4 regions of the Pectobacterium aroidearum genome follow, and region 3 is predicted to be linked to each of the others. Evidence: predicted binding sites of a transcription regulator. Region 3 holds the regulator's gene; each other region holds the start of a gene.

The links. The regulator CRP, encoded in region 3, controls carbon source genes, mostly activating them, when cyclic AMP is high. The targets are predictions, from matches to a motif close to ATGTGANNNNNNTCACAT.
Region 1: cdd (cytidine deaminase) is a predicted target of CRP. The motif match lies at 2,472-2,489, and genes of this name have one in related genera.
Region 2: fadL (long-chain fatty acid transporter FadL) is a predicted target of CRP. The motif match lies at 3,884-3,901, and genes of this name have one in related genera.
Region 4: aaeR (HTH-type transcriptional activator AaeR) is a predicted target of CRP. The motif match lies at 4,076-4,093, and genes of this name have one in related genera.

What each region holds. Positions count from the first base shown of each region.
Region 1 is NZ_CP166097.1:3,304,325-3,312,434, reverse strand. Features, by position in the region: gene AB8809_RS15130 (NAD-dependent malic enzyme) at 1-1,312, opposite strand, end outside; gene cdd (cytidine deaminase) at 1,522-2,412, opposite strand; gene AB8809_RS15120 (PD-(D/E)XK nuclease family protein) at 2,929-3,897, opposite strand; gene AB8809_RS15115 (CidB/LrgB family autolysis modulator) at 3,933-4,628, opposite strand; gene AB8809_RS15110 (CidA/LrgA family protein) at 4,628-5,035, opposite strand; gene AB8809_RS15105 (MFS transporter) at 5,230-6,414, opposite strand; gene AB8809_RS15100 (hypothetical protein) at 6,423-7,811, opposite strand; gene AB8809_RS15095 (L-tyrosine/L-tryptophan isonitrile synthase family protein) at 7,822-8,110, opposite strand, start outside.
Region 2 is NZ_CP166097.1:1,572,170-1,580,279, forward strand. Features, by position in the region: gene mlaA (phospholipid-binding lipoprotein MlaA) at 1-281, shown strand, start outside; gene mqo (malate dehydrogenase (quinone)) at 644-2,227, shown strand; gene fadL (long-chain fatty acid transporter FadL) at 2,349-3,635, opposite strand; gene AB8809_RS07095 (YfcZ/YiiS family protein) at 4,024-4,320, shown strand; gene AB8809_RS07100 (ATP-binding cassette domain-containing protein) at 4,575-5,591, shown strand; gene AB8809_RS07105 (methionine ABC transporter permease) at 5,581-6,243, shown strand; gene AB8809_RS07110 (MetQ/NlpA family ABC transporter substrate-binding protein) at 6,314-7,168, shown strand; gene AB8809_RS07115 (M20 family metallopeptidase) at 7,230-8,110, shown strand, end outside.
Region 3 is NZ_CP166097.1:455,521-463,630, forward strand. Features, by position in the region: gene AB8809_RS01925 (hypothetical protein) at 1-369, opposite strand, end outside; partial or broken gene AB8809_RS01930 (TetR/AcrR family transcriptional regulator) at 579-701, shown strand; gene AB8809_RS01935 (TetR/AcrR family transcriptional regulator) at 753-1,175, shown strand; gene AB8809_RS01940 (aminodeoxychorismate synthase component II) at 1,235-1,810, shown strand; gene AB8809_RS01945 (aspartate aminotransferase family protein) at 1,930-3,156, shown strand; gene crp (cAMP-activated global transcriptional regulator CRP) at 3,349-3,981, opposite strand; gene AB8809_RS01955 (OsmC family protein) at 4,355-4,762, shown strand; gene AB8809_RS01960 (phosphoribulokinase) at 4,864-5,733, opposite strand; gene AB8809_RS01965 (YheU family protein) at 5,859-6,095, opposite strand; gene AB8809_RS01970 (hydrolase) at 6,097-7,101, opposite strand; gene AB8809_RS01975 (LysE family translocator) at 7,208-7,810, shown strand; gene AB8809_RS01980 (5-bromo-4-chloroindolyl phosphate hydrolysis family protein) at 7,891-8,110, opposite strand, start outside.
Region 4 is NZ_CP166097.1:4,855,928-4,864,037, reverse strand. Features, by position in the region: gene yhdP (AsmA2 domain-containing protein YhdP) at 1-484, shown strand, start outside; gene tldD (metalloprotease TldD) at 541-1,986, shown strand; gene AB8809_RS21930 (hypothetical protein) at 2,071-2,664, opposite strand; gene AB8809_RS21925 (hypothetical protein) at 2,674-3,012, opposite strand; gene aaeR (HTH-type transcriptional activator AaeR) at 3,123-4,058, opposite strand; gene aaeX (p-hydroxybenzoic acid efflux pump operon protein AaeX) at 4,485-4,688, shown strand; gene aaeA (p-hydroxybenzoic acid efflux pump subunit AaeA) at 4,696-5,661, shown strand; gene aaeB (p-hydroxybenzoic acid efflux pump subunit AaeB) at 5,673-7,661, shown strand; gene AB8809_RS21900 (NAD-dependent succinate-semialdehyde dehydrogenase) at 7,801-8,110, shown strand, end outside.

The DNA of each region.
Region 1 (8,110 bases), 2.4 Mb from region 3:
CCGCGCCTTCCGTCCAGCGAATGATGTCTTCTGGACGGGCTTCCACGCGGGATGTCGGGTTAGACAGCGGCATCACGATAGGACGAGCACAGTGTTTGTGCATTTCACGGATAATTTCTTCCGTGAACAGACCTGGCTGGCCGGATACACCGATCAGAATGGTCGGCTTGGCATTGCGTACGACTTCCAGCAGTGAAATGGCATCGCTGTTGCAATCCCAGTTAGCCAGCAGTTCGCTTTTCTGCACCAGCTTGCTCTGGAAATCGAGCAGGTTCGGCAGTTTGTCCGTCAGCAGACCGAAACGGTCAACCATGAAGACGCGTGCGCGCGCTTCTTCGTCGCTTAGCCCTTCGGATTTCATCTGTGCGATGATTTGTTCAGCGATACCGCAACCTGCAGAACCAGCGCCCAGGAAGGCCACGGTTTGATCGCGTAACTGCGTACCTGCCGCACGGCTGGCAGCAATCAGACTACCCAGTGCAACCGCAGCGGTGCCCTGAATGTCATCGTTAAAGCTACAGATTTCATCACGATAGCGGTTCAGCAGCGGCGTCGCGTTTTTCTGTGCGAAGTCTTCAAATTGCAACAGCACATTCGGCCAGCGGCGCTTCACAGCCTGAATGAATTCGTCAACAAATTCATAGTATTCGTCATCCGTGATACGCGGATGACGCCAGCCCATATACAGCGGATCGTTCAGACGCTGTGGGTTGTTGGTGCCGACATCCAGAACGACTGGCAGGGTGTAGGCTGGGCTGATACCGCCACACGCGGTGTACAGCGACAGCTTACCGATTGGAATCCCCATGCCGCCGATACCTTGGTCACCGAGACCCAGAATACGCTCACCGTCGGTCACAACGATGACTTTCACGTTCTGTTTGGTGGCGTTTTGCAGCATATCGTCGATATGTGCGCGGTTAGGGTAGGAGATAAACAGGCCACGGGCGCGGCGATAGATATCGGAGAAGTGCTCACAGGCTTCGCCAACGGTCGGGGTGTAGATGATGGGCATCATCTCACTGAGGTGACCGTCCAACAGGCGGTAGAACAGGGTTTCGTTGGTATCCTGAATGTTGCGCAGGTAAACGTGTTTTTCAATATCGTGTTTGAATTCCTGATACTGACGCCAGGCGCGTTCTGCCTGTTCTTCGATGGTTTCGACGGCTTCAGGCAGCAGACCATGCAGGTTAAAGTTAGCGCGTTCTTCTTCGGTAAACGCGCTGCCTTTATTCAGCAGAGGAAATTCGAGCAAGATTGGGCCAGCGTAGGGAATATGGAGAGGACGTTTGCTTTCGTATTCTAATTCCATGACTTTTTACTCTTCGGATAACAGAAAAAAAACTCAGGTGTTGTCGATAAAAACTGTTGCGGATCTTAAATTACCCAGAGAATATGTACAGAAATTGTTAATTAAAATAGTTACAGATGGCTTGCATCTTAGCCAAAATGCAGGCTTTATCGATTCACCTCTCGTTTTTCACGCTTCCCTTGGCTGAAATCCTGCGTTTACCTCCGCCACTATTCCTCAATAAAGTGATGTTCAACGTCAGTGCAGCCCAACTCGGCCAGCATAATTTGCGAAATAGCCCAGTGGCTGACAACCGCATTGCGACGTTCAACAACAACGGCATGTTTCACCGTGGACAGATCTTCGCCAGCAAGATTCATTAGATTTAACGCCGTTTGCAAAGGTGGCAGGCTAGGGTTGAACGCCGCATTTTCTGCGTAGCGCCCGGTATAGGTGTTGCCACTTGAGGTTTCCAGCACAATGCCACTAATCGCTTTGCTATAGGGGGCATGGCTGCGGTTGGCGGCATCCAGCGCCTGACGCGCAAGCGCATTCATATTCTGCAAGGTAGCGCCGTGGTTGATGTCATCCATCAGCAAAGTATCGATTTGCAGATCGACGGGGCCAAAGGAATCTGGCAGATAGTGGCTGAGCGTGGCAGGCTGGCGACCCGGTAGTTGAATCCGCAGCGACGCCGCATTACGTAATTCGTTCATGAACTGGCGACAGTGGCCGCATGGTGTGTAGTTTACGGTTACGGCTCGCAGTCCCCGTTCATTGCGCATCCAGGCATGGCTGACGGCGCTTTGTTCGGCATGCACCGTTTGCTGAAGCTGAACGGCACTAAACTCCATGTTGGCACCAAAGTAGAAATTGCCGCTGAGCCCTTGTGCAATCGCGCCAACCTGAAAATTAGAAATAGGCGCTTGTGCGCAGGCGGCTGCCAGCGGCAATAGCGCAAAGGCCAATGCATCGGCGTCTAACTGACTAGCTTCACAGACGGCATTCACATCGTCCGCGGTGAGCATCGCGGCGAAATCCGGCTTATCGACTAATGGACGGAGCGCGGCTTGCAGACTGGCAGGTAATTGCCGAAAGGCGTTTTCAAATCGTGGATGCATAGTGGCTTACTCTTTTTACCCGTCAATGACGTCATGTTAGGTAGCAGAGTAGCAATAAATTGTGATCAAAATCTCTTTACTGAATGAAATGGATGCAAATTAACTGCTAAATGCGAGATGTATCTCAATTTTTACTGCTTACGTTCTCTTCCCCTCATTAGGTTCGGCAATAAAAAAGGCGTACAGCGGGGAGATTTTTCCTGTCGTACGCCTTCGAGATAGTCGATGAGAGTGTCCCCTTGCCTCATCTGGGCTTAATCAAGAGAGCATTTTTCTTTCTGGTTTTCTCTGGCCGTTTTTTGACAGCGCTAATAATGCTGGCATCTTTTTAAGAGAGGTATCAAACGGCATTATTCTTTTTCTTTCCTGGCTGTGTGTTGAGTTCACGATAATTCGTTGAGAAGCGATCGTGCAGCATGACTTCTCCGTCAGATTCTCTTCCTGACAAACTAAGTAGGAGAGTAAATAATCGTTATTCTGGCTCAGCGTAAATATCGCTGATGTTGCTGCGTCGTGTCAGAGCCTGCCCATTTCAAGATGTTCTTCTGTTAATTGTGGGTAGGTTTTACGCAATTTACCCAGGATGCCTGAAATGCCTTTGGCACGAACAAGATGGTCACACAGTTGAGCATTTTGCTGAATAAAGAGTAATGCTTCACCGTCGACACCTTCCATATCTCCTGGCTTCCAATCCGTCGGGCTTAATTTTTTTAAATTAAAAAAACGGTTAATAACAGACCGATGCTGTGAGGCTAATTGGGCAGAAAGTTTTGAGATTTCTTTTTTGTCAGGGTGCTTCCACTGGGCTTGCTTCTGACAATAGGCTATCAATAATTGCGCAGCCGCGTTATTTTTCTGTGATTGTAAACGTGCCCGATGAGCCGTTCTTTCTAACCATTGGTAGCTTAGGAGTACCCACTTATCGTGGCCGACCAGAATCTCTTTGTTACAGATGTCCAGCTTCTTATCCAGGACAATGTAAGCGAAATGGTAATCTTTAAATAAGCCCTTACGTACAAAAGTGTTATTTACTGCATCATAGTAGTCGTCAAGTTGAGAACAAGAGAGCGGTGCGTTCACTTTATTTTCAATAGTAACGATGAGCTTATTTGTTGTATCGATTAAAAAGAGGTCGAGTCGACGTTTCTCACCCACTGAGTTGCTAATGTCAAACTCACGCGTCACAAAAGCCGAACCAAAGCTGGTTGTCTGGATACGACCTGGAGTCCATTCCTCAAAGAATTTCTTATTGGTGGACTTACTATTCTCATGGCCGGCATAGTAGGCCGCAGTCAGAAAATCTTTAATGACGGCATCGCCCTGACAATGTCCTTCATTGGGATTCAGACACCATGCGAGCATATCGGAATTTTGGTTTTCACTAAGCTTAATGACATCAAGAATGTTATCTGAAGTGCGTAGCTTTTCTCGTAACTCTAGCAACTGCTCGTCCGTGAGAAATTCGTAAAATTCCTCTATCTCCATATTTCATTTCTCCATTTTTATTTATTAAACGTTCACTAACCAACAAAATTCAGTAACAGAGGAAAAACAAACGGAGCAATCAGCGATGTGATGATCCCACATATGACCAGCGCCAGTGAGCTAAATGCCCCTTCCTGATAATCAACCTCCGCGCAGCGCGCCGTACCAAGGGCATGCGAGGCGGTGCCCATTGACAGCCCACGCGCGGCTTTGGTTTTGATTCCTACGCGATTGAACAGGCTGTGGCCTAATACGGCACCGAGAATGCCGACAAAAATCACGCAGACAGCGCTGATAGCCGGAATACCGCCAATAGAACTGGCGACGGCCATCGCAATCGGCGTGGTAACGGATTTAGGTAGCACCGAGGCCGCGATTTCCGGCGAAGCGCCCATCCACAGCGCCACCAGCGTGCCGGAGATAATGGCGGTCAGGCTACCGATGAAACATACGCTGATGATGGATTTCCAGCGGGCGCGAATTTGGTGCAGCTGTTCATAAAGCGGGAACGCCAACGCGACCACCGCCGGTTGCAGCAGGTCGTTAAGGACTTTACTGCCTTGAAAATAGTGCTCGTAGGGAATCTTCAACACCAGCAGCAGCGGAATAATAATCGCCATTGATACCAGCAGCGGGTTCAACAGAGAGAGCCGGGTCAGCACGGCCAGTTTACGCGCGGCGAAAAAGACAATCAGGGTGAGGGGGAGAGACCACCACAAATAGCTGAACATTATTCGTTATCCTTCGGCGGCGTGCGATCGCCAGCCATGGCTCGTTCACGCTGCATTATCTGGGTACTGAAACCCACAACCAACATCACAATAAAGGTACTGATCAGGCAGGAAACCACGATGGGGCCAAACTGTTGGCTGACCAGATCGTAATAATTCATGACACCGACGCCGATAGGAACGAACAGCAGCGCCATATGACGAATAAGAAGGTGGCAGCCCGGTTTTACCCACTGCGCGGGCAGGATTTGCGAGGCAAGAAGGGTGAATAAGACCAGCATACCAATGATACTGCCGGGGATAGTGAACGGAAGTAACGCGGATACCGCATTGCCTGCCAGCAGGCAGAGATAAATCAATGCGAAAGCGCGTAAATACTGCCAGCAAACGATGAACGTATTACGCATGGGAAATTCCTGATTAGCTGAGGGGATTATCATAACGCTAATGGAATTGACGTGCCACAGCTCACGAATCTTGTTGGGGAAGAAACGTGTTAGCGGCTAAAAAATGAGTAGCGCTGTTCAGGTTAAATAATGAACAGCGTGTCGGGTGAGATAAATTCGGTGTAGCCCCAGTACAATTACCGGGGTTAACCCCTTCAATCGTAACGAGTCATATTTTTGAGCATGTAAACAAGGAAACAAAACATGACGGCTATTGTCATACTATTAATAATCAACCATCCTTGCGGAATATTCATGAAAAATCCCACAGCCAGAGAGGCGACAAGATTTAACATATAAGTAACGAGTGAGTTGATTCCTTGAATTTTATGCTTTATTTCTTTATTCGATATCTGATTAATCAAAAATGTGCCGCCAGTAAACATAAAACTCCATCCGATACCGACCGCGACTAATGTGATGATATATCCTGTAAAGTCATCAAAATAAAGTGATGATAATGAGCCTATTAAAAAAAGGATAGCCCCACATTGGATAATATACTTTGTTTTTATTTTGGAAATTATCAGAGGTAGAAAAAGTGCAGGAGCATACATTGCTAAAAAATGCCACTGAAGGACAAATGCACTTTCCTGAATTTGATAATGCTCATGATGCATTGCTAAAGGCGTTGCATTCATAACTAGTGTCATGATAGAGAATCCCAGAGCACAACTCAATGTTCCTAAAATAAAATAATGTGATGATAGTATGGATTTTATTTCTTTTTCTGGGTGGTTTTTTTTAATTTTAGCATCAATAACAACCGGTTTAGGTAGTGAAATAAATATCTGAGAGCCTAATGCAAATACAAATATCACGATGGCGATGAAAAATGTACCAAGGAAAAGATGACTCGAAATGAGGTATGCTCCTTTTGTGGCGATGAATGGCCCGATAACGCCACCAATAACCCCACCGCCTATAATCAGGGATGTGCATTTTTTTTTGCTAGACTCATCATCAAAAACCTCTGCGCCTGCGAAACGATAATATTGATTAAAAACGGTCGCACATCCCATAATGAAGGTTGAGAAAACAAAAAAACTAAAAATTTGATAATAAACTGAAATGGCTGCGAAAATGCTACCTAAAATTCCAATTCCGCTACCTATAGAAAAGGCTGTCCGCCTACCGTAGACATTCATCAAATGCGATGCATAATAGACCATAATCGCCGATCCTACTACTGTTGCCGTAATGGGCAAGGTTGCAAGATAAGGAGATGGACTGAGACTATTTCCCACTAAAGTTGACGTAAGCGTCAGCAATGAAATAATCGAACCTGTCAACCCTTGTCCAATAATAAGGGAGGCTACGGTGATATACCTTTTATTCATCACAATGATTATCCTTCAATGAATTTTAAATTTTTTAATTCTTCAAGATAATGTTCTTTTTTTAGATCGGTATAAAAAAAAGGTTGTTGTCCATCTGCTAACCAATTAAACAAACCGTCTTTAGATGGCATCACTACATTTATTCCATTTGATGTGGTTTTGTTTTTGTGTAAAATTTCAAACGTAGTGTCAAATGAAATACCATCTTGGGTAATTAAACTGCACACGTGTTGTGATAATTTATTGCCACCATTTTTCCCTAATGTAAAAATTGCAGGGATATCTTTTCGATCTTTTTTCTCATGGACTGTTAGTCTTATCGCTCCAGGATGTGATTTACTCTTTAAAGTGCTATCGATATCAGTATCCATCAGATGAATGGCAAGGTATTTTCTTGCTGATTCTCTTGTTATCTCATAAAAAAAATCGATAGTGTCATCAAAAAGTTCCATGTCGTTTATTTTTTCAATCCAGAAAGAGTGTGTTTTATTATTTATGATTGAAACAATAGCCATGGTTATCAATAGATCCACACTCCCTTCCAGTTCGATATATTTGGATATTGAAGGTGGTATTGAAATTCCGTGGTATTGCTTGTCATGATTTTTTAATATCGAAAGCCAATCTATATTTATTAATACTGTCTTTAATATTTTATCTATCTCGACTTGATCAATCATGTCGTAAAATGTATCTAGATTTTCATTTATTTTATCATTTGAGTTATGATAAGCCGAAAAATTTATACTGGTGTTCTCCGTTGAAAAGTAGTCTGCAATAGCCTGCCTCTGTGCATCATATTCTTTCACTATCTCTGGATCGGTAAAAAGGGCAGAATAAAATCTTGAGCCTCCCGTCAATACGGTTAAAGAGACTTTTTTACGGCAAATAAGGTGTATACTTTTCATAATTATATACAATGTCAATATGGAATAAAGCTCTGAAAAATCAGAAAAATAACCATTTGTCTTCAACCCGCCACAATACCTTTTTGCCTGACCCCATCCAATAACAAAGTTAATGTTTTCATTTTCCAATGCTAAATATATTTTTTTCTGCAATGCTTTGGTGTCAATATTTCCCGCATTTTTCGAGATGGCAGGATCTCTGAATATCTCTACAATAAGCGCTGCTTCATACCACTGGGTATCATTGAGATTTAAATACATCACATCCATACTGATCCCTTCAATTCTTCCTTTTATTACTTTTGCTATTTTTTTAGCTTCTTTGTCTATTTTTTCTGACAACGATTGGAATAAGGTGTCCTGCTCATATGTTGATAAATATTCTTTTGTTAGATTAATGTTTACAATGTTATTATCCCAATTGGTCAATATCTTTTGGGGTAACGATGTGTCACTAATAAAAGCTCGTCCTTTTGCTATTGCAGTCATATCCTTATCCTTACTTTGTAATATAATAAATAGGTTGCTTAATCAAACTCATTTCATATAATGGATCAAATTCACCGTGACGATGGTTTGGTGTATGGATATACACACCTGTTTGTTTTTCTGCCTCTCGAGTTAACCTGTATTGATAATCGACAGTAATACTATCATTCTGTCTTTTGATACCTGCAACCGTGTGTTGAGCGGTCATCGAGTAAGACTTCTGATTTGTGGCGATAAAATTAAATTCCCCTTTTTTGGCATGGATCGTTAGTTTTAGTGCCGTGGGGATTTTTCGAAAT
Region 2 (8,110 bases), 1.1 Mb from region 3:
AAGACGGCGGTGGCGTCGTAGACACGCTGTATCCGATGCTGAGCTATCTGACGTTCTGGATGTCGGCGGGCAAGTGGGCTATCGAAGGGATAGAAACGCGAGCGCAGCTGTTGGATTCCGATGGTTTGCTGCGTAACTCTTCCGATCCTTACCTGATGATGCGTGAGGCCTACTTCCAGCGGCATGATTTCCTTGCCAGCGATGGGCAAATCACCCCGCAGAAGAACCCAAATGCTGCAGCGATTGAAGACTCGCTCGACGAGATCGATTCAGCGAAATAGTCTTGCATCGTCTCGCTCCTTTCACAGGCACCTTCGGGTGCCTTTTGCTTTTATAAAACACTGCTAAACTTATCGTTACCCCACTGATTCTGTGGTTTGTTTCTTAAAAGTTATTACTTTGTTGTCCGTTTATTTACTTACTAAAATTTATTTCCTTTCGTCAGATAACAATAATGCAACGTCGTTAACCGCTATTGATGTTCACGGTGGCTGAAATGTGTCAGCACGCTGATTTTTTTGTTAGCAAGGTGATTAACAAAAAGGTCATAAGAATGATGCCTTTTGCTGATGGTGGCACGGTCGTGTGTTAATGAATGCCTGGAATTCTATTTACCTGCACTTATAAAAATAGAGATATAAGCATGAAAAAACTACTTGCTATGTTCTTCTGCCTGACCGTGGTGGTTAACGCCCCACTGGCGATGGCTGAAGATGCTAAAACGACAGAGAAGACAACGGATGTGGTACTGATCGGCGGGGGTATTATGAGCTCTACGCTGGGTGTGTATTTACAGGAGCTGCAACCGGACTGGTCTATCGATATGGTTGAGCGTATGGATAACGTGGCGGAAGAGAGCTCTAACGGCTGGAATAATGCCGGTACGGGTCACTCGGCCTTCATGGAACTCAACTACACGCCGGATAATCCAGACGGCCCAATCAATATCAGCAAAGCGCTGGAAATTACTGAGGCCTTTGAAGTCTCGCGCCAGTTCTGGTCCTATCAGGTGAAAAACGGCGTGCTGAATAACCCGCACTCTTTCATCAATAGCGTGCCACACATCGCTTTTGTCTGGGGTGATGAGAACACCACTTTCCTGAAACACCGCTATGATGCGATGCAGCACAGCACGCTGTACCGTGGCATGGAGTTCTCTGACGATCCTAATACGATCAAAGAGTGGGCGCCGCTGGTGATGGAAGGTCGCGATCCGGCGCAGAAGATTGCGGCGACTCGCATGCCTATTGGTACCGACGTGAACTACGGCGAAATTACTCGTCAGCTGGTTGACGCGATGAAAACCAAGTCCAACTTTGCGCTGCACCTGAATTCAGAAGTTCGTGATATCAAGCGTAATGCGGACAATACCTGGAGCGTGACTTACGCCGATCTGAAGAACGGTGAGAAAGAGAGCGTGATTAAGGCGAAGTTCGTCTTTATCGGTGCGGGTGGGGCGGCACTGCAACTGTTGCAGAAAACCGGTATTCCTGAGGCCGATCTGTACGGCGGCTTCCCGGTTGGCGGTGAATTCCTGGTGACAGAAAACCCGGAAATCGTGAAGCGTCACATGGCAAAAGTGTACGGTAAAGCCTCCGTGGGTGCGCCGCCGATGTCCGTTCCTCATCTGGATACGCGTATTTTTGACGGCAAGCCAGTCCTGCTGTTTGGGCCATTTGCTACTTTCTCCAGCAAGTTCCTGAAAAACGGTTCGTTGTGGGATCTGATCGGTTCTGTGACTTTCTCCAACGTGATGCCGATGACGCACGTCGGTCTGGATAACTTCGATTTGGTGAAATATCTGATCGGTCAGGTCATGATGGATGACGACGATCGCTTCGCGTCATTGAAGGAATACTTCCCGAATGCGAAGAAAGAAGACTGGAGACTGACGGTTGCTGGCCAGCGCGTGCAGATTATCAAGAAAGATGATGATAAAGGCGGCGTACTGAAGCTGGGTACTGAGATTGTCAGCTCTCAGGATGGCTCGATTGCTGCGCTGTTGGGTGCCTCTCCAGGTGCTTCTACCGCTGCGCCGATTATGCTGAGCCTGCTGGAAAAAGTGTTTAAAGATAAAGTCGCGACACCGGAATGGCAGAGCAAGCTGAAAGAGATTGTTCCGTCTTATGGTCAGAAGCTTGACGGCAATATTGAAATGACCAATAAAATCCGCAGCTACACCAGCAGCACGCTGGGTCTGGATTATATTGAGGTTAAACCTGAGTAATCGGTATTAACTAGAAAGAATGACAATAAGGCCGCGAAAGCGGCCTTTTTTGTGCCAATTCAAGCAATAAAAAAGCAGGTAAGTCGCCTTACCTGCTTTATTACGTTCTGACTGAGGACAATTAGAACGTATAGTTAAAGTTTGCGCCGTACAGCCAGGCAGAACCTTTAGACGTGAAATCATAGTGTACTGCGCTGAAGGCGCCTGGGGCTGCTTCGGCTACACTGACACTTTTACCACGCATGTAGGAAACGCCTACATCCACTGACATATCTTTATTAAAGGCATAGGTTGCTCCTGCGCTTAACCAGAAACGATCCTGATCCGGAATGGAGATGGAACGTTTGTCGGCAGGTACTGGGCTGTCATCAAACGCGATACCGCCGCGGAACGTCCAGTTATCGTCATGATAATAGGTCGTGCCGAGTGCAATCCGGTAAACATCGTGGAAGCTTTCATCTTTCTGGAACAGCGTCTGCCCGTTGCTGCCTGTTGCTCTCAGCTCCTGGAACTGGCTCCAGCTGGTATAGGCAAGGCTATAGTGCACAGCCCATTTAGGTGCCACGCGGTGGTAGGCAGAGGCTTCCCACATCTCCGGCAGATTGAGTGTCAGCTTACCGGGAACGGTTGCACCACCAAGACCGCCCAGACCACCCGGCAATTGGTTGCTGTAATCGCCGTTAAAGTCGATATCCACCTTCGAGCGGTAAGTCAGGCCGACGCGGTTGTTTTCATCGATTTCATACAGGATGCCGGCATTCCAGCCGTAGCCCCACTCTTTGCCTTCTAATTTCGCTATTTCAGTACCGCGAGGCAGAGCGCCATTAATTGGCGGTAGCGTATTGAGATCGCCGAGATGACGCGTAATTTTTGCATCTGCATAAACGGCGTTAACCCCTAAACCGAAGCTAAAATGCTGGTTCAGACGATAAGCGGCGCTCAGGTTCAGGTTTGATGTCAACAGATCGGTTTTTCCACCGATAGAACCTGCGGCATAGGTATCGTTGAATTCCGTTGCCAGCCCATAGTTGGTGGTGGCGGAAGCACCAATCGCCCATTGTTCATTCAGCGGCATGATGAAATGCAGGTTCGGTACCCAGGCGTGCGGCGCGATATTCTTAGCGCTGGCATCATTGCCTGTCAGTCGGTTTGAACCGCTTACATCAATATCCGGGTTGATATAGGTGACACCGCCGGAGAATGACGGGCGGTCAAACATGGTCATGGTCGCCGGGTTACGGCTGCCGGAGGCCGCATTGTCGGCTACAGCACCTTCACCAGAAAATGCACGTCCCAGACCCGATGAGGAGTATTCATTTAGCTGGAAACCAGCTGCTGACACATTTGCTGAAAACAGGGCCACCGCAACAGCAATTGTGGATTGTTTGAACAGGTTTTTCTGGTTCATGACCAAAACCTCTTTATATGCTTGTTATTTAACGTTGTTACACGGGGTAACAAGGGACGCGCATTGTAGGGGGCGCACTCAGCCTGACAAATCAGACCAGTTGCCAAAGTATAAGTTGGGAATACGCCAATGTTGCGCTTGTGTATTAAAAATATTTCCAAAATGATGCAAAATTTAGATCTGCTTAACGTTTTGGTTAATTTGTGTGAAGAGATATTACCCGGTTTTTACTGCTGCATAACACCTTAATGTGATTGATATCACTAAAATTACAGGGTGGCATGAAGTGCTGGTGCTGCTTTAGGAGGAGGGAGTAAAATATAAGGAAGATACAAATATTTGAACTGGATCAAATCTCCCGCATCTTAAGTCTTAAGAGGAAAGTAGCATGACGAACGTAATCAACAAATGCAGTGCTGAGGAAACCGCAGCGTGTTGCTGTGTCGATGTCGGCACAATCATGGATAACACCGATTGCACGGCGTCTTACAGCAAAGTTTTCAGCGATCGTTCTGATGCTGAAGCGGCGTTGGCCGCGTTGACGGAAAAAGCGCGCGCGGTAGAATCTGAACCTTGCGACATCGTCAGCACGCTGGAAGAGGTAGACGGCGGCGTGAAACTGGACATCGATTTTACGTTCAGCTGCCAGGCTGAAACGATGATTTTCCAGCTCGGTCTGCGTTAAGTATTTTTCTGGTAGGCACTGGTTTATTATGCCTGCCAGATGTTTTTCTCTCCACTCACGTGTATTTCCCTTTCCTACGGTCTTTCTGTTGTTCGCATTGATAATGTGTTGTACCGAATTACGCCTCGTGTTTCCCTCTCTCTTCTTCCGTTAGCAAACAATCGCAATTGGATAGTATTTTTTGTTTCTGGCAGATAACTCTGTGATTCTATTTAATTTCAGTATTATTTCTTTATACAAAATCGAGTCCTGTTTTGATCAGTTTTGAGCATGTTAGCAAGTCGTTTACGACACAGGGTAAAACGCTGTATGCCGTGAAAGATGTCACATTGGACATTGATAGAGGAGAGATTTTCGGCATCATCGGGTTCAGCGGAGCAGGAAAAAGTACGCTGTTGCGTCTGGTTAATTTGCTGGAAACGCCAACGGAAGGGAAAGTGACGATTAACCAGCAGGATATCACTTTGCTTTCCTCAGACGCCCTGCGCCAACTCCGGCGTCGCATTGGCATGGTCTTCCAAACGTTCAATTTATTTCAGTCGCGAACGGTAGCGGGTAATGTTGCTTGGCCGCTACGCTTGGCGCGTATGAATCGCCAACAGATACAGCAGCGGGTTGACGAAGTGCTGCGCTTTGTCGGCCTGGAAGATAAGAAGGATCACTATCCCGAGCAGCTTTCCGGCGGGCAGAAACAGCGCGTCGGCATTGCCAGAGCGCTGGTTAGCTCACCGGATATTCTAATTTGCGACGAGGCGACTTCAGCGCTGGATCCCGAAACCACGGAGGATATTCTTCAGTTGCTGGAGAGTATCAATCGCCAATATCACATCACGATCTTGTTGATTACGCATGAGATGAATGTGATCCGCCGCATTTGCCACCGGGTTGCCGTCATGGAACAAGGTCGGGTTATCGAACAGGGACGTGTGGTCGATATTTTCACCCGTCCTGAGCATAAAACCACGCGTAACTTTGTGCGCTCAATTTTTAACGATCGTTTACCTCCTCGGTTATTGCAGACGCTGCAATCACGCCATTCCGGTTCGCTATACCAGCTCATTTTTCATGACGGCTCAACCAGTGTACCGCTGTTGTCACAAACGGCACGTCTGCATCCGCTTATCGATTACAACATTATTTACGGCAATATCAGCGAGTTACAGGGAGCGTTGTTCGGCAGCCTGATTGTGGAGTCGCCAGACAGTATTGCTGCCGCGCTGGAAACGCTGGCGCAAACGGTGGAAGTCAGGGAGGTGAGTCATGAGGGTTGATTGGACGACATTCTGGCAGACGCTGCTGGTCGCTACTGGTGAAACGTTGGCGATGGTATTAGTGACGTTGTTATTTGCCAGCGTTCTGGGCATTGGTTTGGGCTTGTTGCTATTTCTAAGCCGTACGGGAGGATTATTTGAAAATCGCGTGCTGTTTGTGTTGTTGAATCTGGTTATCAACATTGTGCGGCCCATTCCGTTCATTATTTTTCTGGTGGCGGTGAGCCCCATGACACGCATGGTTGTGGGAACCACCATCGGTATTGCTGCTGCTATTTTCCCAATGATTCTGGTTGCCGCTTGCGCGATTGCGAGGGTAGTGGAAAACAATCTGATGTCGGTCGATCCCGGCATGATTGAAGCCGCACGCGCACTGGGTGCGACCCCTTTGCAGATCATTACGGGAGTACTGATTCGGGAAGCGCTGGGCCCGCTGATTATGGGGCTGACATTTATTACTGTTGCTCTGGTCGATTTCTCTGCCGTTGCTGGAATGGTTGGCGGCGGTGGATTGGGCAATTTGGCAATGACCTACGGCTACAACCGGTTTAACACCTCGGTCATGGTTGTCACAGTGGTGATTCTGATTGTGCTGGTTCAACTGGCTCAACATGCTGGCAACTATTTTTCCCGCCGTATCATGCGGCGCTAACACCCCATGGCGACGGTGGAGTTAAGTTGACGATATTTCACTGGGTTTTCATTTAATTAAGGAGTGAACAATGACATGGCAAAAAATGGTATTAGGAACGCTGTTGACGCTCTCCTTACAGGCTGGCGCAGCACAAAAGCCTGTGGATGTAACCATCGGCGTAGCGGGAAGTGAAGACGCATATTGGAAGGTGCTTTCGCAAAAAGCGAAAGCGGAGAACATCAACATCAAACTGATCAGTTTTTCGGACTATGCATTACCTAATAAAGCGCTGGCTAACGGTGATGTCGATCTTAACGCGTTTCAACATTTGGCTTTCCTCAGTCAGTTCAACGTGAATAACCAACTCACGATTGTTCCGATCGGCGCGACACAAATTGTGCCTATGGCGCTGTATTCGGAGAAATACCGCGAGCTGAAGGATATTCCGCAGGGGGCGCAAATTGCCTTGCCAAACGATCCGTCCAATCAAGGACGTGCACTCAAGGTGCTGGAATCATCCGGCTTGCTCACGTTGAAAGACGGTGCGGGATTGCACGCGACACCTGACGATATTATCGAGAACCCACGCAAGCTGAAAATTCTGCCGGTGGTAGCACAACAGACCCCGCGCGTGCTGGCTGATGTGGCAGCATCGGTCATCAATCAGGGCGTGGCGGTGGATGCAGGTTTGCCTGCCGACAAGATCCTATTTCAGGACGATCCTACTGCGCCGTCTGCTTTACCTTATGTAAACGTGTTTGCCGCTCGAGAAAAGGATAAAGACAATCCGGTCTACCAGCGGATTGTGGCGCTATATCACCAGCCTGATGTGATTGCAGCAGTGAAAGAGGATACAAAAGGCGTCGCGGTCGTCGTGGATCTACCCGCTAAAGATTTGCAGGACAAACTTAACCAGCTTGAAGACGATTTGAGAAAGCAATAAACCTATCTTTTATTCAAATTATTCATATGGCTAGCGTAATGATGACATCAGGAGGCGAAGAATGAGTGAGTTAATTTCCCATCATCGGGGCATCATCCGATCGCATTTTGAACAGACCGCACAGAAATATCTCCAGGTTAGCCATCAGATCCATGCCCGCCCCGAACTGGGCAATCAGGAGTATTTTGCCGCAGAAACCCTGACGGACCTGCTTCGTGACGCCGGTTTTACCGTAACGCGGGATATCGCCGGGCATGAAACGGGCTTCGTGGCACACAAAGGTTCGGCGAACAGCGGGCCACGGATTGGCTATCTGGCCGAATATGATGCGCTGCCGGGATTGGGGCACGCCTGCGGCCACAATCTGATTGGCACGAGCAGCGTGGCGGCCGCGATTGCGCTCTCTCACGTCGTGGATCAGACGGGGGGAGAGGTGTGGGTATTTGGCACACCGGCGGAGGAGGGCGGCGTTAACGGCAGTGCCAAAGGCAGCTTTGCGGATGCGGGCATATTTGATGGTATTGATGCTGCGTTGATGATTCACGGCTCGGGTAAAACGCAACTGACCTCTGCCAGTCTGGCTGTCGATCCGTTGGATTTCCATTTTACTGGCCGAGCGGCACATGCTTCAGCGTCTCCGGAAGAGGGGATTAACGCGCTGGATGCGGTGATTCAACTCTTTACCGGTATCAACGCGCTGCGGCAGCAACTGCCGGGCGATACGCGTATCCACGGTATTATTACCCACGGCGGAGAAGCGCCAAATATCATTCCTGAATATGCGTCTGCACGGTTTTATATTCGAGCCTCAACCTGGCAGCGTGCGCAGGCCGTCAGTGAAAGAGTTCGGGCGGTAGCGGAAGGTGCTGCATTGGCAACGGGGAGTACGCTGAAGGTTGAACGATTCCAAAATCCCGTTAAGGATTTGATTACTAATAGACC
Region 3 (8,110 bases):
AGGTGAAGAAAGGCTGACGCCATGAAGTATGCGGTTAGCATCGTCTTGCCGTTCCTGCCAGCGAGCCAGATCGATGAGTGCAATACCACGGCGTGTTGCTGATAACAGTAGACGGTCGTGGTGATCATTTACCGATACGACGATTGCGTCGGGCTGGATCGGCAGGTGCTCCAGTGGATCGGTGTCCTCTACGTCAAGGTGTACGCCAGTAGCATTGGGTAATGCCCGTGCTGTTTTTTGTGCTTTGTCGAGCGATCTTCCTCCGATGAGAAGATGAAGGTGGGGATGACGTTTGGCAAGCAGGGTGCAAATTTGTCCGCCAACGATGCCATAACCGCCAACAATCAGAACATTACCCGTATTAAGCATATTTTATTTCCTCATGTTTTTTATTCGTATCCAGTGAGTTTGCATTGGCCTGGGTCCTATATTGTGCTGTATGAACGTCTGCCTGATGTTGGTGAGACAGGCGAATGTTCTCTGTATTTATAAAACTGACCGCGGTCATAATGATGTGTAAAATGACCGCGGTCAATTGTAATTTTGACCACGGTCGGAAATCGTGTTATCAAGTCATGATGACAAAGCGAATACAGCAACGAACAAAAGAGACACATGCGCGACTGATCGCGACAGCCCAACAATTGATTGGTGAAGGGGGGTATGATGCTTTACGGATTGAGGAGGTCGTAACACGAGCTGGTGTAGCGAAGGGCACTTTTTTTGCCCATTTCAGCGATAAGGAAACGCTGATGGACCAACTGATTGGTGAACGTATTCATCAGTTACTCGATGAAATGGAAGCCGTTGCGATTCCTGAAGGACTTGATGAATTCGTTGAACGATTGCTGCCTCGTATGCAATTCATGACATCTGAACGCTATGTCTTTGACGTTATCTTACGTCGCTCTGGTGCGGCAGGTATTGAACAGGTTGGGCCGATTGCGCTGGCATTCGATCGTTATATCGACATTATCATTCGCTGGCTTGAGGCGGGATACTTCCGGCAGGACGTGCCGATGGCTATCTTAGCTGAGGGCGTTCAGGCATTTGAGACACAGGCGATGGCGATGAATTTTTGTGCTGTTCATAGCCAGTTATCACTCCACGAGCGAATACTGCCCTACCTGCGAGCTTGGCTGTTGGTCCCTGTTTGTGAAAACGCCCCCGGTTAATTGGCGGACATCAACAGCACAATAAAATGAATCATCAATTATTTACCGATAAGTACACCATGCTCCTGATTATCGATAACTACGACTCCTTTACCTACAACCTTTACCAATACTTTTGTGAACTTGGCGCGCAAGTCGTGGTGAAGCGTAATGATGAACTGACGCTGCGTGAGATTGAGCGGCTTGCGCCTGAGCGTTTGGTGATTTCTCCGGGCCCTTGCACGCCGGATGAGGCGGGTATTTCACTCGCTGCTATTCGTCACTTTGCCGATAAATTGCCTATTCTGGGCGTGTGTCTTGGCCATCAGGCGATGGGGCAGGCGTTCGGCGCACATGTGGTGCGGGCACGGCAGGTGATGCATGGTAAAACCTCAGCGATTGCGCACAGCAATACAGGCGTTTTTGCGGGGCTCGCTCAGCCCTTGACGGTGACTCGCTATCATTCACTCATCATTGATGCAGCGTCGCTACCCGATTGCTTTGAGGTTACGGCCTGGAGCGAACATGAAGGTAAGCGAGATGAGATTATGGGGATCCGCCATCGCTCACTGCCGCTGGAAGGTGTGCAGTTTCACCCAGAGAGCATTCTTAGCCAGCAAGGACATCAGCTTTTGGATAATTTCCTTAAAATTTAGTTACATAGAAAGTTATTCTCTCCAGTGGCCGATTTAATATTGCCTGTAATTGATTTTTTATGCATATTTATTGACTATATTTTCATTCTAACGTGATGGATAGCAGAGTGAGGCAGCAAATGGCAGCAGAGCAGAAAGCAGTGACACGGGATACTCACGATAAAGTGATTTTGCCGGTTTATGCACCCGCGAAGTTTGTACCAGTGAAAGGTAAAGGGAGTCGCGTCTGGGATCAGGACGGCCGTGAGTATATCGATTTCTCCGGTGGCATTGCGGTTACGGCACTGGGTCACTGCCATCCAGCACTGGTTAATGCGTTGCAGCAGCAGGGCGAAAAGCTGTGGCACACCAGCAATATTTTCACCAACGAACCTGCGCTACGCCTCGCCAGCAAATTGATTGATGCCACTTTTGCCGATCGCGTGTTCTTTGTTAACTCCGGTGCGGAGGCTAACGAAGCCGCATTTAAGCTGGCGCGCCACTATGCGGTTAAACGTCACAGCCCGTATAAAACCAAGATCATCGCCTTCTACAATGCATTTCATGGCCGTACGCTGTTTACCGTTTCGGTTGGCGGACAGCCTAAATATGCCGATGGTTTCGGACCTAAGCCTGCGGATATTGTCCATGTTCCTTTCAACGATCTGGCTGCGGTTAAAGCGGTGATGGACGATCACACCTGCGCAGTCGTACTGGAGCCGATTCAGGGTGAGGGCGGTATTACGCCTGCTACGCCTGAGTTCTTGCAAGGCGTTCGCGATCTGTGCGATCAGCACAAGGCGCTGCTGGTATTTGATGAAGTGCAGAGTGGGATGGGGCGTACCGGTAAACTATTCAGCTACATGCACTACGGCATTACGCCGGATATTCTCACCACCGCTAAAGCGTTGGGCGGTGGATTCCCGATTAGCGCGATGCTGACGACGGAAGAAATCGCTTCTGTGATGACGGTTGGGGTACACGGCACCACTTATGGTGGCAACCCGCTGGCCTGTGCGGTGGCTGAAGCCGCGCTGGATATCATTAACACGCCGGAAGTGCTGTCAGGCGTGGCGGATCGGCACGATCGCTTTGTCAGTGAACTTGAGAAAATCAATCAGCAGTATGGCGTATTCGAGCAGATTCGCGGTATGGGGCTCCTGCTGGGGGCGGAATTGAAACTGCAGTGGCATGGTCGCGCGGGCGAGTTTCTGGCGGCGGCAACGGCTCAGGGCCTGATGGTACTGATGGCAGGGCCGAACGTTATCCGCTTTGTGCCGTCTTTGATCATTGATGAAGATGACATTGTGCAGGGGATGGCGAAGTTCTCTAACGCTGTTGCACAGGTCGTTAACGCAGCAAACTGAGTTATGCTCTCAACGTCGCTTGCGACGGCCCTTAGGGTGGCGAGCAGGAAGCTCGCCATAAAAAAACGTAGGGAACGTTTTTCAACGTCGCTTGCGACGGCCCGTAGGGTGGCGAGCAGGAAGCTCGCCATAAAAAAAAGCGTGAGGCCGAGGCTTCACGCTTTTTTGTTGGTAGGGTACAGCGACAGGGATTTAGCGAGTGCCGTAAACGACAATCGTTTTACCGTGCGCAGAGATCAGGTTCTGGTCTTCTAACATTTTCAGAATGCGACCCACGGTTTCGCGCGAGCAGCCAACGATTTGCCCAATTTCCTGACGGGTAATTTTTATTTGCATGCCATCTGGATGCGTCATGGCATCAGGTTGTTTGGCCAGGTTGAGTAGGGTTTGGGCAATACGGCCGGTCACATCAAGGAAGGCGAGGTTGCCGACTTTCTCTGAAGTAACCTGGAGTCTGCTGGCCATTTGCGCAGACAGACGCATGAGAATATCAGGGTTAACCTGGATGAGCTGGCGGAATTTTTTATAGGAAATTTCAGCCACTTCACAGGCGGTTTTTGCCCGCACCCAAGCGCTGCGCTCCTGACCTTCTTCAAACAGGCCGAGCTCGCCGATAAAATCGCCCTGATTGAGGTAGGAAAGAATCATTTCCTTGCCTTCTTCATCTTTGATTAGCACTGCGACAGAGCCTTTCACGATGTAGTAAAGCGTTTCTGCTTTTTCACCTTGGTGAATAAGCGTGCTCTTCGATGGATACTTGTGGATATGACAATGGGAAAGGAACCATTCGAGAGTTGGGTCTGTCTGCGGTTTGCCGAGAACCATTCGCTATCATCCTCTGTTGTAATTCACTGCGCAAATTACAGGGGTCAGAGTTCCCTGTACGGCGTGTTTAACTGCTAAAAAATAAAATTCAGTCTAGGCAGAATGACGTCAGGGAATATACTGGAACCACTGTACCCTTGATTTTCCGGTTGCTGCCTTGCTGCAACGTAAACGTGGCTGGGTATATCTGGCTACGTCATCATCTTCTTCGTTTCTGGCTTTGTCCAGAAAAGGTCTATTCTATTTTCGTTTTAACACAGCTTTAAGGACGTGTCTTGTGTTGTCTCGCTTCAGCATGACAAAGCTCTGATTAACGCTGGTTTTTGTACAGTAACGGTATAAATTTTCAAAAAATTTTTAGTGGAGAGGCACCATGCAGGCACGGGTAAAATGGGTTGAAGGCTTAACGTTTTTGGGCGAATCCGCATCAGGGCACCAGATATTGATGGACGGCAATTCCGGCGATAAAGCGCCCAGTCCGATGGAAATGGTGTTGATGTCTGTGGGGGGATGCAGCGCGATTGATGTGGTGTCGATTCTGCAAAAAGGCCGTAACGATGTGGCAGATTGTGAAGTGAAATTGACGTCAGAGCGCCGTTCGGAAGCGCCGCGTTTATTTACCCATATCAATCTGCATTTTATCGTCACGGGGAAAGGGTTGACCGACAAAGCCGTCGAGCGCGCGGTCGCTCTGTCTGCGGAAAAATACTGCTCTGTCGCATTGATGCTGGGCAAAGCCGTTGAGGTAACGCACAGCCACGAAATTAGAGTGCTGGAATAATCCCTTTCTCTGGGCACTCATTCTGGTCACTTAAGCCTGTTATTAGGGGAAACACTGGGGGAGGTTCCCGTAGGGAGGCCTCACCCTGTGTATCTCGATGCTTATTCGATGGTTTTCCCTTCCATTAACCGCTGCACCAGCGGTGCCATGATGAGCTCCATTGCCAGCCCCATTTTCCCGCCGGGAACGACCAACGTGTTGATATGGGAGATAAACGAGCCCTGCAACATGGCGAGCAGATAGGGATAATCAATGTTATCCAACCCCTGAAAGTGAATCACGACGAAGCTTTCATCCAACGAGGGAATCGATTTGGCGGCGAACGGGTTGGAGGTGTCCACGGTAGGTACGCGCTGGAAGTTGATGTGCGTACGAGAGAACTGTGGGGTGATGTAGGTGATGTAGTCTTCCATTGAGCGGACGACGGAATCCATCACCGCTTCACGCGAGTGGCCGCGCTCATTAACGTCACGAATCAGCTTTTGGATCCATTCCAGGTTGACGATCGGCACCACGCCGACGAGTAAATCCACATGCTGTGCTACGTCGTTTTGCTCGGTGACTACCCCGCCGTGCAGCCCTTCATAGAACAGGATATCGGTGGGTTCCGGCATCGGCTCCCACGGCGTGAATGTTCCGGGAACCTGATTATAGGGAATAGCTTCATCGTAAGTATGGAGGTATTTACGCGTCTGGCCGCGGCCATGCAGGCCATATTCGATAAACGACTGTTCCAGCAGGCTGAAGTCATTCGCTTCCGGTCCGAAGTAGCTGATGTGGCGCCCTAAATCACGCGCTTTGCGAATCGCCATGTCCATTTCCGGACGGGTATAGCGGTGAAAGCTATCGCCTTCCAACTGAGCGGCGCGCAGGTCAAACTGCTGAAAAATCTTACGGAAGGCCAGACTGGTTGTCGTGGTTCCCGCCCCGCTGGAGCCGGTAACCGCAATGATCGGATGCTGATGTGACATAAGACGCGTAACTCCGTGATCGCGATGCGCGCATAGGCCAAGAGCCTGCGCGCATCCTCAAAAATGACGTAAGTTTTTATCATTGTTAGCATGTTTGGCGCATTCTTTCACGCCTTTCGGCATGCTCAATAGGGGGCATGCCCTCCGGCATTGAACTGGTCGCGCGGCATAATATTGAGGGTCTCATGTAACTCAGACCACACCAGCACCACCTCGCCGGACTTGAGCTGTCTGCGGATATCTTCCACTTTCTGCGCCAGCGACCACTCCTGTTCGCCGTAATCGGTGCCTTCCCGCAGGACGAAAGATTCGATGATGTTATCCAGCGTTTCTGGATCGAGCTGTTGCCAGGGAATAATCACGCTAGGGTTCCTGAGTCAAAGGGGAGTCGGTGGCGTGGTCCAAAAATGGGCTAAGCCAGTTGGGAATGCGCTGTTCCAGCCACATTTTCGGTTTCAGCAGCGTTCCACCGACGAAGCCAACATGCCCGCCGTGTTCTGTTAGCTGATATTCAATATTAGACGGTAACTGCGACAGATCGGGAATCACCTCTGACGTCATGAAAGGATCGTCCTTCGCATGGATGATGAGCAGCGGTGTGCGAATCTGAGGCAACAGCGGCAGGGCGCTACAGCGTCGATAGTAGTCGGCGGCATCGTGGAAGCCGTGAATACGTGACGTAATGACGTCATCAAACTCTCGTAACTGGCGGATGCGTTTCAGTTGCGGCAACTGAATCGGCAGCGTGTCCGGGTAGGCTGCCAGCTTGCGGCCGGCATTTTGCTTTAGCAGTCGCAGCAGGTAGTGCTGATAGACGCGGGAGAAGCCTTGCTCCATACGACGGCTACAGGGTTCGAGCATCAATGGCGCGGAAACAATGACGGCAGCAGAGAGATAACAGGATTCGCCTTGCTGCGCGAGCAGGTAGGCCAGCATGTTACCGCCGAGAGACACGCCGATGGCGGCGGTAGGTGCATCGCCTAGCGTCTCTTGCATCCAGCGCAGGAAATAGCTGGCATCGCTGGTTTCGCCGGAGTGATAAATACGCTTCATCCGGTTGGGTTTTCCACTGCACCCACGAAAATGCATGACGACGGCCAGCCAGCCGCGCTGTTTACAGGCATGCAGCAGCCCGTGGGCGTAGGGGCTATGAAAGCTGCCTTCCAGTCCGTGGAACAGCACCACGCGCGGTTTGTGCCGCGCCTGTTCGGGCGCTTCGCTCCACGCCAGATCGACGAAATCGCCGTCCGGTAACTCAAGGGGCTGCCAGACTGGCGAAAACTGCGCGTGACGGCGAATCAGGCGCGGCAATAGCGTTTGCAGATGCGGGTTATGCGCGCCGCTCAGCGGATGAAAATGGTCATACATAAAGGATATAGAAATCTTGTTGTCGGCTCTTGTACGATCAATATCACACTGTTAGCTTCAATGCTGCCAGTTGGTACGACATTTGGGTCAGGAGCGCCCACAAATAATGGAACTGAGTTTATTTCTGTCGATGTTAGGGTTTTTGTGGGTGGCGGCCATCACGCCGGGGCCGAATAATATGCTGTTGACCACCTCGGGCGCGAATTTTGGTTTTATGCGTTCACTGTGGCTGATGATCGGCATCATGCTGGGCATGCAGAGCATTTTGCTGCTGGTGGCATTCGGTGTCGGTGGCTTGATTCTGATTTATCCTTCGCTGCACTTTATCCTGAAAGTCCTCGGTAGCGCCTATCTGCTTTGGCTGGCGTGGAAAATCGCCACGGCGGCTTACGAACGGCTGGAAACGTCTGTTGCGCCGCCCAAGCCGATCCGGCTTTATCAGGGGTGGTTACTGCAATTCCTGAACCCGAAAGCGTGGCTCATGGCGTTGGGCGCGGTGGCCAGTTTTAGTCTGGCGGGTGAAGAGTATAACCATTCCGTGATCGCGATAAGCATCGGGATTGTGCTGGTCAATCTGGTGTCCGGTGTTATCTGGCTCGGATTTGGCACGATCATTGGGCGACTGCTGCGCAGTAAGAAAGCGTGGATTATCTTCAATATGTCAATGGGGCTGCTGACCGCCGCCTGCGTGCTATTGATTTGGCATTAATGCTGGGGTGATAACGTCGCGAGCGGTGTTTCGCTCGCGACTTAGCAACTACGCTGCAAGTAGCATGTTACCGATGGGGTTTATTTATAACCATCTGTTTTTAATAAGTTATTAACCAGGTTAAGTTCGGTATCAAAATCCAGCGTATCGTTCTCCAGCAGCCGTGCGTGTTGTTGTTGAAAGGCGGAACCCAGTGCTTTCAGCGCGGTAATATTCTTCAGCAGAAAATCGTCCGATTTGCCGTGTTTCTCTAATTGGGTGGAAAGCCTGACAAACTCACCCGCGACTTTTTCTACGGCA
Region 4 (8,110 bases), 880 kb from region 3:
CACGCGCATTGGTAAAGGTGAAATTGCCGAAGTGGGTGCGGGTCAGGCGGGTCAACTGCTGCGTTTATTGAGCTTCGATGCGCTGATGCGTAAGCTGCGGTTTGATTTTAGTGATACGTTTGGCCGTGGATTTTACTTCGACTCGATTCGCAGCACCGCATGGATTAAAGACGGCGTGTTGCATACTGATGATATGCTGATCGACGGTCTGGAGGCGGATATCGCGATGAAAGGCGATCTCGACCTCGCTAAGCGACAGGTCAATATGGAAGCGGTTATCGCCCCGGAAATTTCTGCGACGGTGGGCGTGGCGACCGCATTTGCCGTCAATCCGGTTATAGGGGCCGCGGTGTTTGCTGCCAGTAAAGTGCTGGCACCGCTATGGAACAAGATTTCGCTGATTCGCTACCAGATTTCCGGTAGCCTCGATCAGCCAAAGATTCAGGAAGTGCTGCGTGAGCCGAACAAGAAGAAAGGCGAATAATGCCGTTAGGGCAGCGCAGTGTACTCAGCCGATTATCTGATAAAGAGTGAAAAACTATGAGCCTTTCGTTTGTCAGTGAGCAGTTACTCACCGCCAATAAATTGAATCTTGACGATCTCGCCGCTGTGCTGGGGTCGCTTAATGAGCGTCGTCTGGACTATGCCGATCTCTATTTCCAGTCCAGCTACCATGAATCCTGGGTACTGGAAGATCGCATCATTAAAGACGGTTCTTACAATATCGATCAGGGCGTGGGTATCCGTGCGATTGACGGTGAAAAGACCGGGTTTGCTTATGCCGATCAGATCACGCTGAACGCATTGCATCAGAGTGCACAGGCAGCACGCAGCATTGTGCGGGAACAGGGGACAGGCACGGCGCGCACGCTGGGTGAAGTGTCGCATCGGGCGCTCTATCCAACGTTGAATCCACTGGATAGCCTGACGCGTGAGGACAAAATTGCGCTGTTGCAACGTGCAGATACGGTCGCGCGTGCCGCAGATGCACGCGTGCAGGAAGTGTCAGCCAGTCTGACTGGTGTCTATGAGTTGGTGCTGGTAGCGGCAACAGACGGTACGCTGGCGGCGGATGTGCGTCCGCTGGTTCGCCTGTCGATCAGCGTGCTGGTCGAAGCTGAAGGCAAGCGTGAGCGCGGTTCCAGCGGTGGCGGCATGCGTGGCGGCTATGACTATTTCTGGGAAGTGGCGGACGGTGAAGCGCGCGTTGATGCGTGGGCGAAAGAAGCCGTGCGTATGGCGCTAGTTAACCTGTCGGCGGTGGCTGCACCTGCAGGGCCAATGCCGGTGGTGTTGGGCGCAGGCTGGCCGGGCGTGTTGCTGCATGAAGCGGTGGGTCACGGTCTGGAAGGCGATTTTAACCGTCGCGGCACGTCAGTATTCAGCGGACAGATGGGGAAACTCGTTGCGTCAGAGCTGTGCACGGTGGTGGATGATGGTACGTTGAGCGGACGCCGTGGCTCCCTCTCAATGGACGATGAGGGCGTTCCAGGGCAGTACAACGTCCTGATCGAAAACGGTATTCTGAAAGGCTACATGCAAGACAAGCTGAATGCTCGTCTGATGGGTGTTGCGCCGACGGGCAACGGTCGCCGCGAGTCTTATGCCCATCTGCCGATGCCGCGTATGACGAACACCTACATGCTGGCCGGGAAATCCACGCCGGAAGAGATTATCTCTAGCGTCGAATACGGCCTGTATGCGCCAAACTTTGGCGGCGGTCAGGTCGATATCACTTCTGGCAAGTTCGTCTTCTCGACGTCCGAAGCGTACCTGATCGAAAAAGGTCGTATCACCACGCCAGTCAAAGGTGCCACGCTGATTGGCTCCGGTATCGAAGCGATGCAGCAGATTTCAATGGTCGGCAACGATCTGGCGCTGGATAAAGGCGTCGGCGTGTGCGGTAAAGAAGGGCAAAGCCTGCCTGTCGGCGTTGGCCAACCTACGTTGAAGTTGGAAAGCCTGACCGTCGGCGGCACGGCGTAATTTGCTCTGAATCCTGAGTTCCTTTAAGACCGCGCTTTATTAGCGCGGTTTTTTTCAGGGGTTGCTATGTAACGGAACACACAATCAGGAAACCGCTGCAATAATCGATTTGAGCTGCCTGATGTGTATTTCATCTCGCTGTACCAAGACATCTTCCTTAATCTTGAGAACAATGCCTTTTAATAGGTCTGTTGTACTGGAGATGTTTGTCGTGGTTTTTAGTACGTCAATGTCTGTCGCGACATGCCTTCCTTTAAGAGAAAGACGTTTCTCGGATTTTCCTTTTGCCAAATCACTTTGCAGAAAACGCGGGATATCTTGTGCCGCTGCGCGATCGGCTGCCAGCGTGTGAAGATAGTATTTCATCAGCGTGGGAATAAAATCGGGTTCCCCACCTAATTCGCAGCTTGCCAGATTTAAGATATCTATCATGTGCGCAGGGACTCTGCTTTCTAGCGCCTTACGCTGTACATCCCGCGCTTTCTTAATCATGGGCGTAGATTGATGGGGGATGATGGCAACATTCCCGCAGCGATTGCAAACGCCAACCAAAACCTGTCTCACCACGCCGCTGTTATCGCTGAATGGGACGTCTCTAAGCTGAAACGTCGCAGTTTCAAGTGACTGGCATGTGTTACAGAGAGCGGACTGTGTATCGCCGACTTTGAAAATTTTCATGTCATCGCCTCAATGGTGGACGCTAATAAAGACACAATTTGGCTCGGCAAAATACCATTTGATATACCACGATATTCCCCGATGGCGGCAACGGATGATATGAACATCAATATGCGCTGCAAAATGATGGGGTGAAGAAGAGTAGAATGTACCCGAAGATTGATAAATAATATCAATGAGTTCTGTTATTGATGCTTGCCCGGTTGCCAGCAAATTCTTCGTACTGATATTTCCTCTGGCTTCATGCAACACAGTACCCGATTGCAAACAGACGATAAGCTGCTTTTTGGCATCCTTGAACCCCATCCCTTCACCTATATTGTACGAATTTATTCGTACCTTATCCATGTGATTTTACTTTCCTGAACGAAGGAAAGAGATATAACGTACGGATGGCGGGATGGGGATGTGTTTTGTATGAAAGAGGAAGGCGTCTCGCATTTTCCTCTTTGCAAATCCTACTTTTTTTCCTTGCCATGATCCTGTCGGTAACCCTGATATGTCAGGGCGACATTTTTGAAGTATTCCGTCATGTAGTTAATACAGACCTGTACTTTTAGCGGCAGGTTGTCTTTGCGGGTGTAGAGCGCATAGACCGGACGCGGGTCGGAGTGGTAGCGGTTAAATAAGATCTCAATTTCGCCGCGATTGATTTCGTCCACGACCCACATAAGTGGAACGTAGGCGATGCCCGCACCGGCCTTGAGCCAGCGTACCAGCGTTTGCGGATCGTTAGTGACAAAGCGCCCTTGTGGTGTGACGCGGGTTGAAATGCCTTCCGGGGCGATCAGCTCAAATTCGCTGTCAGGGCGTACGCTGTATTCCAGCCAGGAAAAATTCACCATATCTGCTGGTTTATCCGGCGTGCCGTGCTGTGCCAGATAGCTTTTGGCGGCACAGATCACCATCGGCATCGAGCCTAATCGTTTTGAGAACAGGCTGGAATCCTGCAATGCGCCGACGCGGATAACGATATCCAGCCCGTCGGCAATCAGGTCGGGAGCGGGGATTCCTGTGACCAGATTAACGGACAAGCCGGGATATTCCTTCAGCATCGCGGCAGTCATGGTGGACAACACATTCTGCGCCATCGTAGAAGAACTGCCGATGCGTAGTGTGCCGATCGGCGTATTGTTGAAAGCGTAGAGCTGCTCATGGACCTCATGCGCCTCATGCAGCATGCGGCGACATCCGTGATAGTAAATTTTCCCCGCTTCCGTCAGCCCAATGCTGCGCGTACTGCGGTTCAGCAGCTTAATCTGTAGTTCATCTTCAAGCTTGGTGACGGTCTGGCTGACGGCGGATACGCTCATCTGTAACTGGCGGGCGGCCGCGGTAAAAGAACCAAATTCCACCACGCGGGCAAACACCGACATACTCTTTAGTCTTTCCATTATTCACTCTGGCTTAAAAGTGATTTAGATCACACTATGTAGATAAGGTGATAATAAGCATCCATAATATAGCCTATCCGGTGATGCCGGGTGGAGCATTGTCCGCCATCGCTCAAGTGGCAGCGTTACTTACAGGTGAACGCGAACAGATATCGTCTTTGCGGCTATACATGATTATTCACCGCTCAAGGCTACCCAATGATTGTGTTTATTTACCCAATGTAGATCGTACGCTGATTTCCCATCGCTAGTCAGCCCCTGCTGGCATCGCTATTCATCAGTTTAACGCTATCTCATTCGCTGGCAGCCAGCCTGCGGGATGAAGCGCTTTTGTCTATGCTGAACGTCAGTATCAGACAACATAATTTACCATCCGGTAGCGAACCTGCGAGCTATCGCTACCTAATAGAAAAAAAGGAAAAGAGGATGAGTTCACTCCCGGTTATGGTGCTGTTCGGGCTGTCATTCCCCCCCGTATTTTTTGTCCTGCTGGTGTCATTGACTCTGTTTTTTGTCGTGAACCGCCTGCTGCAACCGACGGGTATCTATGACTTCGTCTGGCATCCGGCGCTGTTTAACAGTGCGCTGTTCTGCTGTTTGTTCTATTTACTCTTCCGTTACGGTCTGTGAGGCGTCTGTGAAAGCTTTCTTTTTAACCTTACTTAGACAGCAGGCCGTGCTGATCAAAAAAATGAGCCGCGTAGCGATTACGCTGGTGATTGTGCTGTGCGCGATTGTCGCCATTTTCCGCGTCTGGGCGTTTTATACCGAATCGCCCTGGACGCGCGATGCCAAATTTACGGCGGATGTTGTCGCGATTGCACCGGATGTCAGTGGGTTGTTGAGCGATGTTCGCGTCACGGACAATCAACTGGTGAACAAAGGGGATGTGCTGTTTGTTATCGATCAGCCGCGCTACCATCAGGCTGTCGCGCAGGCGGAAGCGGATGTCGCCTACTATCAGGCACTGGTAACGGAAAAACGTCGGGAATCAGGGCGTCGGGCGCGACTGGGCATCAGTGCGATGTCGCAGGAAAATATCGATCAGTCCAGTAATGCCCTGGAAACCGCCACGCATCAGCTTGCTAAAGCGCAGGCGGTATTGTCACTGGCGCAACTGGAGCTGGAACGCACCGTGGTACGCGCCCCTGCTGACGGTTGGGTGACCAACCTGCATGTGCAGAGCGGTGAGTTCATCGAACGCGGCAATACGGCGGTAGCGCTTGTGAAGAAGGATTCGTTCTACCTGCTGGCGTACATGGAAGAAACCAAGCTTGAAGGGGTTCGCCGCGGCTATCGTGCAGAAATCACGCCGTTGGGCAGCGAAAAGATATTTTACGGTACGGTGGATAGCGTAGCGGCTGGCGTGAATAACAGCAGCAGCAGCGCGAACAATAAAGGCCTCGCTAACGTGGATTCTAATCTGGAGTGGGTACGTCTGGCGCAGCGTGTGCCGGTAAAAATTCGCCTCGATCGCCAAATGGGCGACCTCTATCCAGCTGGCACGACGGCAACGGTAGTGATCACGGGTGAGCAGGTCAACAATGACAAAAAACCGTCGCCGCTTATTCGTCTCCTGTATCGCCTGCGTGAGTTTGGTTAAGTGAGGCGATGATGAAAACTCCGTCGTTGACAGGCCCCGTGTTCTTTACGACACCGAAGTTTGCGCGCTTGCGTTTTGCTTTCAAACTGAGCTTTGCGATCGTGCTGTCCCTATTTCTGGGGTTCCATCTCCAGTTGGAAACCCCGCGCTGGTCGGTGCTGACGGCGGCGATTGTCGCTGCTGGCCCGGCATTTGCCGCAGGCGGTGAGCCGTTTTCCGGCGCGATTCGCCATCGTGGCATGCTGCGTGTCGTCGGCACGTTTATCGGCTGTATCGGCGCACTTATCATCATTATTGCCACCGTTCGCGCACCAGTTGTGATGCTGATGCTGTGCTGTATTTGGGCTGGCCTCTGCACCTGGGTTTCCTCACTGGTTAAGGTTGAAAATGCCTATGTGTTCGGGCTGGCAGGCTATACCACGCTGATTATTATTGTATCGACGCAGGGAACGCCGCTGCTGACGCCGCAGTTTGCCGTGGAGCGCTGTAGCGAGATTGTATTGGGTATCGTCTGCGCCATTCTGGCGGATTTACTGTTCTCGCCGCGTTCGATCAAGCAGGACGTTGACCGCAGCATGGGTGAGCTTCTGGTGGATCAATATCGGTTATTGCAACTCAGCATGAGCGGGGCGGAGAAAGAAACCATCGACGCGGCATGGCACGCGCTGGTGCGTAAAACGACCGCGCTAAGCGGCATGCGCAGCAGCCTGATGCTGGAATCCTCGCGCTGGCAGAACAGTAATCGCCGCTTAACGTCGCTGCATACGCAATCACTCACGATGATTACCCAGGCGTGTGAAACCTACCTGATTTTGCAAGATGCTCCGACCTCTATAAAAAGCAGCCTGAAACTGGTGTTGGATCAGCCCGTTGAGTCATTCCGCGATGTGCATTGCCGTGTGAAAGCATTGCGTCATCTGATTGCGGCTGATAGCCGCGATGTGCCGCCTACGCTGGTCAGTTGGGTAGGCGCTGCGACGCGCTATCTGCTATTGGCGAAAGGGGTGCAGACCAACGGACGTATCACGACGATTGAAGCCGATGTGCTGAACAGCGAGGTGGAAATTAAAGCGCCGTCAGCAGAAACCCATCATGCCATGATCAACGGCTTACGTACCGGCGTGGCGACGGCGCTGGGCTGCCTGTTCTGGCTGAGCACCGGCTGGACCTCTGGCAGCGTGTGTATGGTGATGATTGCGGTGGTGACGTCGCTTGCCATGCGCTTACCGAATCCGCAGATGATGGCGAAGGATTTTCTTTTCGGGACGATCTACGCGCTGCCGCTGGGGGCGCTGATGTTCATGTTTATTATGCCGTCAACGCAGCAAAGTATGCTGCTGCTGTGCCTGAGCCTGGGGGCGATGGCTTTCTTTCTCGGGCTTGAAGTACAAAAACGTCGGCTTGGTTCGCTGGGCGCATTAGCCAGTACGATCAATATCCTGGTGTTGGACAACCCGATGATGTTCCACATCAGCCAATTTCTGGACAGCGCGATCGGGCAGATCATCGGTTGTTTTCTGGCGTTGATGGTGATCCTGTTGATCCGGGATAACACCAAGGCGCATACGGGGAGAACGCTGCTGAACCGTTTTGTGTATGGCGCGGTTTCAGCGCTGACGACCAACACGACGCGGCGCAAGGAAAACCACCTGCCTGCGCTGTATCAACAGTTGTTCCTGCTGCTTAACCGCTTCCCTGACGATATTGCCAAGTATCGTCTCGCACTGTGGCTGATCATCATGCACCAGCGTCTGAGAACGCTGGATATTCCACAAAACGCGGCACTCTCTGCCTTTCATCGCCAGATTCGGGCGACGGCGGAGCAGGTGATTTTGGCCCGGCGTGACACCACGCGCAGCCGCTATTTCACGCAGCTGTTAGGCGAGCTTGAACGCTATCAGCAGATGCTGACGGAAAAGCAGCTCCCCACGAGCGTCACTGCGCCGGTGGGACGATTGACCGGTATCCTACGTGATTATCAGCATGCGCTGAGTAACTAAGCTCAGTAGACAAGGCAGAGTGACAACCCTCACGATTAATCCGAGAGTACCGCAGTCTGCGTTCATCACTTCTATACTGAATTATCTATAGCTTCCCTCGTAACGTCATGGGATATGACCATTTTCAGGAGGTAACACGATGTCAGGACAAAATTTGCAGGATCATGAACTGTTCAAAACGGGCTACTTTGCGGCGGGAAAATGGCAGCAAGGCTCATCCACCTTCGAGGTAGTGAATCCGGCGACGGGTGAGACTATTGCCAGCGTAGCACAAGCGGGGAAGAAAGAGACGCAGGCGGCGATTGACGCTGCCTATGCCGCCTTTCCTGCCTGGAAGCGTAAAACCGCGAAGGAACGTTCTGAAATTCTGTATCGCTGGTACGAGCTGATTCTGGAGAATAAGCGCTATCTGGCGGAGCTGATGACTGCTGAACAGGGCAAGCCAGTGC